DNA from 2 places in the Proteus vulgaris genome. Region 1 is predicted to be linked to the other one. Evidence: predicted binding sites of a transcription regulator. Region 1 holds the regulator's gene; the other holds the start of a gene.
The links. Region 1 encodes Fur, which represses iron uptake genes when iron is present. Its sites were predicted from a motif close to ATAATAATGAGAACNACTATCAA; they were not measured.

Region 1 (5,874 bases):
TTTTGATCCACGGTCTTTTTGGTGACTTAAATAATTTAGGCATATTAGGGCGTGATCTACGCAAAGACCACTCCGTGATCCAAATTGACGTGCGTAATCATGGACATTCTCCTCATAGCGAAAGTATGAACTATCAAGATATGGCACAAGATGTACTTACATTACTTGATAGTTTACATATCTCAAAAGCCATCATTATTGGGCACTCCATGGGGGGAAAAATAGCAATGGCAATGACGGCATTAGCACCAGAGCGAATTGCTCGCATTGTCGTAATAGATATGTCACCTGTAGCTTACAATGTCCGTCGCCACGATAACATTTTTGCGGCACTCGAAGCCGTCAGTAAAGCTCAAGTTACACGACGTCAAGATGCAGTAGAAATTATGAGTCCCTTTATTAAAGAAGAGGGAGTTATTCAGTTTTTACTTAAATCATTTAAAAGTGGTGAATGGCTATTTAATTTATCTGCAATCAAAAATGCTTATTCAGACATTATTGGTTGGAAAGAAGTTCCTGCTTGGAATTATCCGGTGCTATTTATTCGCGGTGGTTTATCACCTTATATATTAGATGAATACCGTAATGATATTGCACGCCAATTTCCGCAAGCTAGCGCTTTTGTCGTAGCAAATACTGGACACTGGGTACATTCAGAAAAGCCTAGCACTGTTATTAACGCTATTCGTCGTTTTTTATCCAAAGCTTAATTTATTGCCTAAAGTGACGCCATTAAGAAAGTAATAATTTAGCTGAATGTATAATTATTGTACTTAATCACGCAATCTGTCGATAAAAAGACCAAATGACAATAGGTTAAACTCAGGAAGCAGTGGCAGGACGCCACTATGTGGGGTATTATTGGGCGTTTCGCAATTTAGTCATTGGTATACGCCCTTTCACAGCAAAATTTATGGCAAAAGAACAAACTGATCGCACCACACTGGATTTGTTCGCAGATGAACGCAGACCTGGGCGACCTAAAACAAACCCGCTTTCTCGGGATGAACAGCTTAGAATTAATAAACGCAACCAATTAAGACGAGACAGAGTCAATGGTTTACGTCGAGTTGAGTTGAAATTAAATGAGGACGCTGTGAATGCACTTAATGAGTTGGCGACTGCAAGAAATGTTAGCCGTAGCGAGCTTATTGAAGAAATATTACTAGAACAATTGGCGCAAAATCACGCCTTGAAAATACATCAAAATGAGAATAGCTAGCAGCTAAACCACACAAATTCGACAGAATTACACTGCTATTTTCGTCAAAATACGTTTTTTAGTTTTCTATTATGAAAACAAGATGTTTATTTTTCACTAGTAATTGTTCAAACACAGACAAATATACTCTAACTATTTTGAAGTGTGGCTAGGTGGTAAGTAAAGGCGTTACTGGTACATACAAAGTATGTAATTAGTACGAATTAACGTAGCCAACAACGCAACAATTTGAAGTATAACGAATATAGAATAAAAGAGGTTATCTCACTTTATGGCAATCATAGGTATATTCTTCGGCAGTGATACCGGCAACACTGAAAATATTGCCAAAATGCTTCAAGAAAGACTGGGGGCTGATAATGCCGAAGTTCATGATATCGCAAAATCCAGTAAAGAAGATATCGAAGCATTTGATATTCTGTTACTAGGTATTCCTACTTGGTATTATGGTGAAGCACAATGCGATTGGGATGACTTTTTCCCAACACTAGAAGATATTAATTTTGACGGTAAGCTGGTTGCACTGTTCGGTTGTGGCGACCAAGAGGACTATGCAGAATACTTCTGTGATGCAATGGGCACAATCCGCGATATTATTGAACCTCGTGGTGCTGTCATTGTGGGTCACTGGCCAACAGAAGGTTACCATTTTGAAGCCTCTAAAGGGCTTGCAGATGATAATCACTTTATCGGCCTTGCGATTGACGAAGACCGTCAACCAGAATTAACCGAAGAGCGTGTTGATGCTTGGGTTGCTCAAATCAAAGAAGAAATGAGCCTAGATGAAATTCTGGGATAAATAAATACTCAATATTGAGAATGATAATTATTCAATGGTGTGCTAAGATAGTGTGATAGGTAGGGGTGTTTATTTTTAAATATCATGCCTATAATCAATAAGGTTATTTATTCACCCGAGTGTTAATGAATCAACCCTATTAGTGAGCACAAAAATTAAATTCACCATTAGCAACAGGATTAAATCCGCATGACCGACAATAATAAAGCGTTAAAAAATGCTGGGTTAAAAGTTACACTTCCTCGCTTAAAGATCTTGGAAGTGCTCCAGGATCCTGAGTGCCATCATGTCAGTGCTGAAGATCTCTATAAAAAACTCATCGATATCGGTGAAGAGATTGGTCTGGCAACCGTGTATCGCGTCTTAAACCAATTTGACGATGCTGGTATTGTTACCCGACATAATTTTGAAGGTGGTAAATCAGTATTTGAATTAACTCAACAACACCATCACGATCATTTAATTTGTCTTGATTGTGGTAAAGTTATCGAGTTTACAGATGATGCGATTGAAGTGCGCCAAAGAAACATCGCTGAACGTCATGGTATCAAGCTTTCCAATCATAGCCTTTATTTATATGGCCACTGTGCTGAAGGCAATTGTAAAGAAGATAGCCACGCACATGATGAGAAATAATTCATTCTGGATAATCTCTCAGTAAAAAAAAGGAACTGTCTACAGTTCCTTTTTATTGCCTAAAATCCGAGGATAACTCTACTTAGCCACACTGATACTGTGTTTAATATGTTTTAAATGAACCACGATAGTAAATGTAACAATGACTAACAGTGACCAAGAGCCCCATTTTCCTGCATGTACAGCAGACCAAGCACCAATTTGGTTAGGATATTGCCATACGCCAAAAAATGTACCGAAATTCTCAGCAAGCCAAATAAAGAAACCTATCAGAACAAAAGCCAATAATAGTGGCATTTTTCGCTCTGTATCATAAGGCGTAAAATAAACCACACTACGGGCATAAAGACCTAAAATAAAGGCAGTTAAATACCAGCGATAATCACCGATAAAGTGATGAGAAAAGAAATTAATATAGATAGCGAGCGCAACCAAAGTTGCCATCCAATAAGGTGGATAATGTTCAATTCGTACTTTTAAAAAACGCCATGCTTGAATTAAATAACTTCCTACCGCGGAATACATAAACCCTGTAAATAAAGGGACTTCCCACAATTTAGTGTAAGCAAAATCAGGGTATTTCCACGATCCAATTGCCGCTGATGTTTTAAATAATTCCATCACAAAACCAACAATGTGGAAAAAACAGATCGCTTTTAATTCATCCCATGTTTCGAGTTTTCCCCATACCATCCATAATTGGAAAGCAATAGCGAGAATAAGTAAAACGTCATAACGAGGTATCCCTAATATTCCTTTACTTGGTGTTACAAATAAAATAAAAAAGAAAAATCCCGCAAATAAACAAGAACGCGCTTCTTTCACACCAAAAAAAAGAAATTCAACAATAAATCGTTTTATACCTTTAAAAGGCTTCAATGGTGGTTCTAATAAAAAATCATCCAATCGCTTTAACATGCTTCTTCCTGAAAACGTGCATTATTAAATAGTATTCAATGCAGAATAATAAATTAAGGAGAGATAAAATGAATGAGAAGAAATTTGCCATAGAATGAAAAAACGCACAAGGATGAAAAGGACGAAAAAGAAAGGATTTAAAAATAAAGGTATTTACCCCCCACTACGATACCCACTCTGACTGCCTTTTAGGGTAAATACCTTACGCAAATTTTGCGAAATAACTGAAGCTCAAGAGATAAACATAACCCACTCACATTTATCTCAGACGACATAACATGACATGACGACTTTACTTCTACTTTTTACTACTGCTGACAACTTCACTTTATTAACGAGGCTAATTTTTGAGAATAATATTTATTCTTTTTAATTTATCCCTACTCTTTCTATTAGTTATTTTTACTTATCGTAATCGTATTTAGCTTTTTATTTTTATTCAGGATAAAGTGCAATTAATACACTTTATCCTCACTCTGATATTAGAAAATAGTAAATGGCATAATTACGTTAAATTTAACGTCTTTTTCATCTTGGAAGATATTACCAAAACCACCTTCATAACTTGGGATATCGGAATGGTTATCATAACGGGTATAATGAAGCTTAAAGAGTGTCCCTTTAGCGCGACCTTCTTGAACCGTATACATAATATCCGCATTCCACGCACTTTCTCTGATGCGCTGACCTTGATCATAAATGGCTTTACCACTTGGTTTAGCATCCCATGCATAAACATAAGAAGTACCTACCGCCCAGCCAGATAGATCCCAATTTTTCAGGTCGTACATTACACCCGCATAAAGTGCTTTTTCACCGTTGGCGTTAAAGTCAGAACGACCATCCCACCACACATCAAGACGACCATTTGATGTCGCCCAACCCGGAGTCATACGTTGTAAGAAATAACCTTGATTACCTTCAGCTTTAACCCATGTTCCTTCTACTTTGAAGTCAAATACATTGTAGGTATAACCAAAAGTCAGTGCTTGTAACCATGCCAGCCCATCATAAACATCATTAACGCCACCACCGGTCACTTTATCTTTAGCACCGTAGAATTGGTAAGACGTTCTTAATGCATTGTCAGCAATTGGGAAATCATAAGAAACTTTACCAAAATACTGATCGATATAACCATCAGCCTGACCAAATGCAGCTTCTAACACAAGGCTGTTTTTAAAATCATATTTGGCGCCGAAAGAGTGAAGATAGCTGATATTCGTTTCTAGATCAGCTTTACGGAAGTTATACATATTCCGATACCATGGTGCTTTGTATTCATCTGTCCACATATAGGAGAAAGATAATTCACCACTTTTATCGAAATCGAAGACTGCACCAGCTTCAGCACCGCGGTAAGTTCCTGGTAAGAAGCTCCAATGTGGACGCAATAAACTTTGGCCTTTAGGTTGAATATACCCACCTTGTGCCCAGAAGTTGCCTAATTTGAATTTCGCAGCTGCTTTATAAACGCTCATACCACTGCGATCGCCAGTCCATTTTTCATCCCAGCGACTTTTTGCATCACTAAAACCGATTTCATTAGGTGCAGCAGGGCCACTATTATTCAATTCAGCCGCACCAAAGGCAGCTAAATCAATACCAATAAAATCACCTAGGTAACCTGATGAGAAGTCTAGATTAGCGTTGAAAGTAGAATGGTGTAGGTTGGCTTTGTATTTACCGTAATCAGGACTATTTGGTGTTAACTCTTTTCTATCACGGTCACGTTGCCAATAAAAAAGACCACCTGTTAAGGTTGAGTCATCAATAAATCCTTCAGCATGAGACATTTTTGCAGGTAGTGCAGTTACAAGCAATGCGCCCATAACGGCAAGTGCCACCCTGCCTGGTTTAGCATGTTGCATAACCATAGCATTGTTTCCTCTTTGACTTTGACTAAAAAAGAAATAAGCACAATGCCTATTTCCAAATATAAAACCCCAAGTGGGGAAAAAACCTAAATTAGGTTAGAAACAGCATATTTTTCGCGACGCGAATTATCAACCAAAAAAAAAGAATTTTTATCAAAATATGACCAAGGGCACATAACTAAATGATCGTTTCATTTTCTTGCTTTTATAAGCTCTCATTAAAAATAAACATAACAAATTGATTTAATTTAATTTTTTAGACTAATCTTTAAACGATATTAGATTTCGTTTTTATTAAAAGGAATAATAAGTAGTGCTTATAAATAATCTTTTTTAACGTTGTAAAATATGTGCTTTAAATCACACTTTTCTTACTACAGTCTTATTGAATGAAATGTTATGAAAAAACGGAAGAATAAAGT
Region 2 (5,874 bases), 470 kb from region 1:
TAGCCAAGGGAAAAATGGTGTTAACCAATATGTTCAGCGCGATATTAAAGCTCTACATCAATTAATTGCTCATGCACCCGCTGATATCGTGCAATTAATGGTTGTTCCTATTATTGCCATTATCGTGTTATCAACCGTAAATCTTTTTTTATTGGTTTTCTCTCTCATTCCTTTAATCATTGCTTACTTTTGTTTTAAACAAACTCAATCTTCACGTTATCAAACTTATTGTGAACAACGTGATAAGGCAATGAAAACGCTCTTTGAAGATTATCAACTTCTTGCTGAAAACCCACTTGTAGCACGTCAATTTCCGCATAAAGGTATTGTTGATAGAACAGAGAAAGCATTATTTAATTTTGTTTATCATTTTCAAAATTGGGTTAAAAGAGTCGGATTATTAGGATCACTTACCCAGTTATTATTGAGTGCAACATTATTAACGGGATGGCTATTACTGGGTGCTACTATTTTTGAACAAGCGTTACCATTGGCCGATTTACTCCTGTTTATTTTATTATTAAGACGTATTGCAGAGCCTGTCATGGCTATGGGGCATGGTGGTGACGCCTTACGTGGAGCGAAAAAATCAGCGCAGCGGATCCAACAATTATTAAATCAACCTGAAATGCAATATGGTGATTTATCGACAAACACGATATCTCATGCTGTTGCGTTAACGGCAGATTCTGTTTGCCTTTCGTATGGTGATAAAGAGATCCTTGATAATATTAATTTTGAAATTAAAAAAGGAGAGTTTATTGCCATTGTAGGGCCTTCCGGCGCAGGTAAAAGCTCTTTATTACAACTTATTGCTCGATTTATGGATGCAACATCAGGTGAGATCATGATTGAGAATAAGCGCTTACAAGCATATTCACGTCATGCATTAAACCAAATTACCACAGTGGTGATGCAAAACAGCCAACCACTACCTTACTCCATTAAAGATAACTTGTTGTTATTTAATCCACATTGTAGCGAAGAGCAATTGCAATCGGCAATTAATGAAACGCATTTTGCTCAAGTCATTGAACTTCTACCTCAAGGTTTATCAACGATCATCAATGATGAAACACCACTTTCTGGTGGTGAAGCTCAACGTTTGGCGATAGCCCGTGCATTCATTGCCAATAGTCCTTTGTTATTGGCTGATGAACCTTCTTCAGCGCTTGATCCTGATAATACGCAACATATTTTTAATGCGCTAAAAAATAAAACCATGACACGGATAGTCGTCACACATTCACTGGTTTTGGCACAACAAGCTAACAGAGTGATATTTATGGTTGATGGAAGGTTAGTCGCAATGGGAAATCATGATGATTTACTACTCAATTGTGAGCGCTATAGTGATTTTGTTCAGAAACAAGGAGAGCAAAATGAAGACTAATCCCTTTGTTTCATTACTCTTATCTTTAAAATTTCCCCTTAGTTTTATGGTTTTTAGTGCCATTTTAGAAGGGTTATGTGGTTTATTATTATTGCCTATTATTATCTATTGGGATCAGGATGCTAGCCTATATTTATGGATATTGGCAGGATTAACATTCGTTACTCTGGTTTTTCAGTATATTGCAACATTAAAAGGTTTTCTGGCAGGTACAACGGTGATGAGGATCTTAGTTCAAGCGTTGATCCGCCATTTACCGCGTAGTTTAACACCACCGCCTCAAGCACAAACGTTATGCTCAGGTGCTGCAATGAGTGCAATGAGCATTCCTGCTCATTTACTGGCTCCTGTTATCAGTGTTGTAGTGACACCATTAACTGTAATTATTGGCCTTTTATTTTATAACGCCACTTTTGCTTTTATTTTTATCGTGGCTGCATTATTACTTGTTGTAGTGATGCGGATCAGTGCCAAAGGGCTGTATAGACAAGAAGTGGCACTGCAAACAGCAGAGGCTGTGGCGGCTAAAACATTGGCTGATTTTGCACAACATCAGGCATTATTGCGAAAAAGTGGACAAAATACGCTGTTCTCGCAGCAGTTACAGCAAGATTTATTGGCACAACATCACCAACAAGTGCAGTTATTACAAAGAAGTTTACCCTATCATCTGATTTTCTCTTTCTGTATTCAGGTTATTTTTATTGCCGTTTTAGTTATTGGTGCAATGAATGTTGATGCTAATACTCTTACTTTAACGCAGTGGTTGGCGGTCGTAGTATTAATTGCTCGTTTTATTGAACCGTTATTTCAGCTTTCTCATATTGATCAGGCATTAAGACAGAGTAAACAATCACTTACTTTAATAAAAAATGCGTTGGATGCTCCCACATTACAAAGTCCAAAACAAAGTGATATTCCTAAAAGCAATGACATTCGTTGTGAAAAACTGGATGTGAATAATAGTTTAGGTACGCCGATCCTTTCTAACATAACAGCGCTATGTCCCGATAAAAAAATGACGGCAATTGTCGGCAGTTCTGGTGCAGGTAAAACAACATTACTACGTGTTTTAGCGCGTCTTATTGATGCAGATAAAGGACAAGTTTTTTATGGAGATAAAAAAGTTAATGATTTATCTGAGAGTGTATTAGCGCGAACAAGACAAATCGTATTTCAGCATAACCAATTAATTAGAGGCTCATTGCGTTGGTCATTATTACAAGATGAGAACTCAACTGTCAGCGATAATGATATTTTACATCTACTTAATGGATTGAATTTATCGGTGACTCAAACTGATTTAGATGAAGATGTGGGCGATCAGGGAGATCGTTATTCTGGTGGACAAAAACAGCGACTATGTTTAGCGCGTTCATTATTAGCCGATCCTAAGATCTTATTTTTAGATGAACCTACGGCAAGCCTTGATACAGTCAGTCGTGAAAAAGTGGCTCTTTATCTTGAAAACCTAACATCCACTCGAGTCGTGATCACCCATGATCCGGATATTGCTAAACGAGCGGATCATGTCATTGTGCTTGATGATGGAAAAGTCATTGAAGAAGGTTCTCCTGATGCATTGTTGTTATCTTCAACATGGTTCTCACGTTTTTGTGGATCATATTGAGTTTTTCGATCTTCATTAGTTGTTGAGTAATATCGATTGGCAATCGAAAGAGATAATTTGGCAATCGAAAATACCCTAATCCCAAAATTGATAGAGTGATAACCATTATCATTTGAATATTTTGGGATAGGTATGGTTTACATTTCTTCTTTAGCTGACTTAGATAAAACACAGAAATTATCACCAGTATTAAATCAACGTACACAAAATAAATTGGCATTAACACAATGCGCTATTTTGTGTTCTACCGCTTTATTTTCACTTTCTGCTATCGCAAATACAGCAACAGAAAATAATAAAGCAGTCGATGTTTTGGTGGTAACGGAAAGCACGGCACAACATCGCGATAGCCTTGCTCCCGGCGTTAGTACATTAAGTAAAATGGCGCTTAAGCCCAGAGAGATCCCACAAACTGTCTCTGTGATAGACAGAGAGCAAATAGAAACTCAAAACCTAAATACCCTTGATGAAGTAATGACTCGTGCTAATGGGGTTACTAGCGCACCTTTTGTTTTATTAACAACGGCTTATTACGCTCGTGGCTTTCAAATTAACTCTTTTGAGCTTGATGGTGTTCCTGCTTTAATGGGAAATATGGCAAGTTCGCCACAAGATATGGCTGTTTATGAACGTGTTGAGATCTTAAAAGGCTCTAACGGATTAATGCATGGAATGGGAAATCCTGCGGCAACCATCAATATGGTACGTAAACACGCACCTTTAGACGATCAACTAAAAGCAACATTTACGGCTGGAAGTTGGAACCGTTATCGCGGTGAAGTCGATGTGGGCGGGCGTTTAAATCAAGAAGGCAGTGTGCGCGGTCGAGTCGTAATGGCGTGGGAAGATAAAGATTTTTTCTATGATATCTCAGATCAAAAGACTCGCTTGATTTATGCCACAGTGGATGCGGACTTAACGGCTAACACACTATTACGTACAGGTATTCAATATCAAACAATAGACTCCATCACCAATATGGCAGGTGTGCCAATGGGAAAAGATGGTAGCGATTTGCACCTTTCTCGTAAAACCTATTTAGATGCTGACTGGGATAAATTCAAATGGGATACCACTCGTTTATTTACCGGAATTGAACATCAAATTAATGATGATTGGCTGTTTAAAATCAACGGCGATTATCAATATGCTAAAGCACGTTTATTGTATGCAGGGGCATGGGGAAATATTGATCCTGAAACTGGTGATGGAGCCATGCTAATGGGAGGGGCATACAAGTTCCATAACTATCAAACCAGTCTTGATACCAATGTCACAGGAAAAATTAATGGTTGGGGCTTACAACATGACGTGATAGTGGGAATGAGTTACTCAAAGGCCAGTGAAGAACAGCACACTGGTCAATTTAAAGATCCTCTCAATGTACCTGTGAATATTTATCGCTGGGATCCTCACAGTGTACCGAAACCACAAATAACGGGCTATTCCTCTCAAGGTGCGACAAAAACGGAACAAACTGGCATCTATGGAATGGGGCGGATCAAACTTATTGAGCCAGTAACATTGATTGCAGGGGCGAGAGCGAGCTGGTGGGAAGTGACAAAACCCCAAGCTAAGTTTACTGAAAATGGAAAAATCACCCCTTATGGTGGTTTGATTTGGGACTTTGCACCTCAATGGTCATGGTACAGCAGTTATTCTACGGTTTATCAACCACAAACAGGGAAAACTTGGAGTGGTGAAATGTTGAAACCAGTGGAAGGACAAACCGTTGAAACCGGGATCAAAGGCGCTTTGATGAATGGTGGACTTAACGTCTCCGCCGCTGTTTTCCGTATTGATATGAAAAATAATCCACAAGAAGATCCGGCCCATCCTGGAGGGGGATTTAATACCTATCTTATTAGTGGCGGCAAAGTTGTTAGTCAAGGTTTTGATATTGAAGGAATGGGGTACTTATCGCCATTTTGGGATCTCTCTGTCGGTTATACCTATACCGATACGGAATATAAAGAAGACACACTGAATAAAGGTAATAGCTTTAACTCATTAGTTCCTCGCCACATGGTAAGAGTGTGGACAAATTATCAGTTACCTTGGGATGCGCGTAAGTGGAGTGTGGGCGGTGGTATTCAAGCGCAAAGTGAATATAGCAAAACAAACGGTGAAGTTACGTTACGTCAAGGTGGCTATGCGGTATTTAATTCGCGTTTAGGTTACCAAATTAATGAACATTGGTCTGCGGCATTAAATATTAATAACGTCTTTGATAAACGTTATTACTCAAGCCTTTTCTCACCTCAATGGAATAACCGTTATGGCGAACCTCGTAACGTTATGTTGAATATCAAGGCTGATTTCTAATGCAAAAGGCATTGCTGATCAGTTGTGCAGTTTTAGGCAGCGTAATAGGAAGTATTACGCTGTCACTACTGATAGCAACATTTTATCCCAGCACTGATCCTCTTAATTGCCTGTATGCAGCCGTCTTTTTACCTGTTATCTGTTTATGTGGATTGCTCTGTTTTAGCTTATTCTCACTGAATGGAAAACAGGTATTTTGGCGAGCATGGAGCTGGTGGCCATTACCTTTAATATTGTTGGAATTTATTCTATGAAAGCAATATTAAAGCGCCAATTTTTACAACTTCATCGCCAAGTAGGTTCTTTATTTGGCATTCTATTATTTATTATTCTATTGACGGGAACATGGTCACTAGCGCATGAAAATTTAAATATATGGGTTCAATTTAAGCCTTTAAATAAAGAATTATTACCATTAGATCAGTTATTAGCCAAAGGTGAATACTTCTTAGGTGAAAATGGCTTTAATAGTGTGAAATTACCCTCTATAGATTATCCAATTATCACTTTTTGCCAAGGAATGGGC

Region 2: the regulator Fur is predicted to act here: its motif matches at 3,119-3,141, upstream of LW139_RS03295 (TonB-dependent siderophore receptor).

Annotation. Positions count from the first base shown of each region.
Region 1 covers NZ_CP090064.1:1,150,334-1,156,207, reverse strand. The annotation lists gene ybfF (esterase) at 1-710, shown strand, start outside; gene ybfE (LexA regulated protein) at 914-1,222, shown strand; gene fldA (flavodoxin FldA) at 1,494-2,021, shown strand; gene fur (ferric iron uptake transcriptional regulator) at 2,211-2,657, shown strand; gene LW139_RS05475 (DUF817 domain-containing protein) at 2,736-3,575, opposite strand; gene chiP (chitoporin ChiP) at 4,058-5,452, opposite strand.
Region 2 covers NZ_CP090064.1:683,900-689,773, forward strand. The annotation lists gene LW139_RS03285 (ABC transporter ATP-binding protein) at 1-1,393, shown strand, start outside; gene LW139_RS03290 (ATP-binding cassette domain-containing protein) at 1,383-3,023, shown strand; gene LW139_RS03295 (TonB-dependent siderophore receptor) at 3,156-5,348, shown strand; gene LW139_RS03300 (hypothetical protein) at 5,348-5,602, shown strand; gene LW139_RS03305 (PepSY-associated TM helix domain-containing protein) at 5,599-5,874, shown strand, end outside.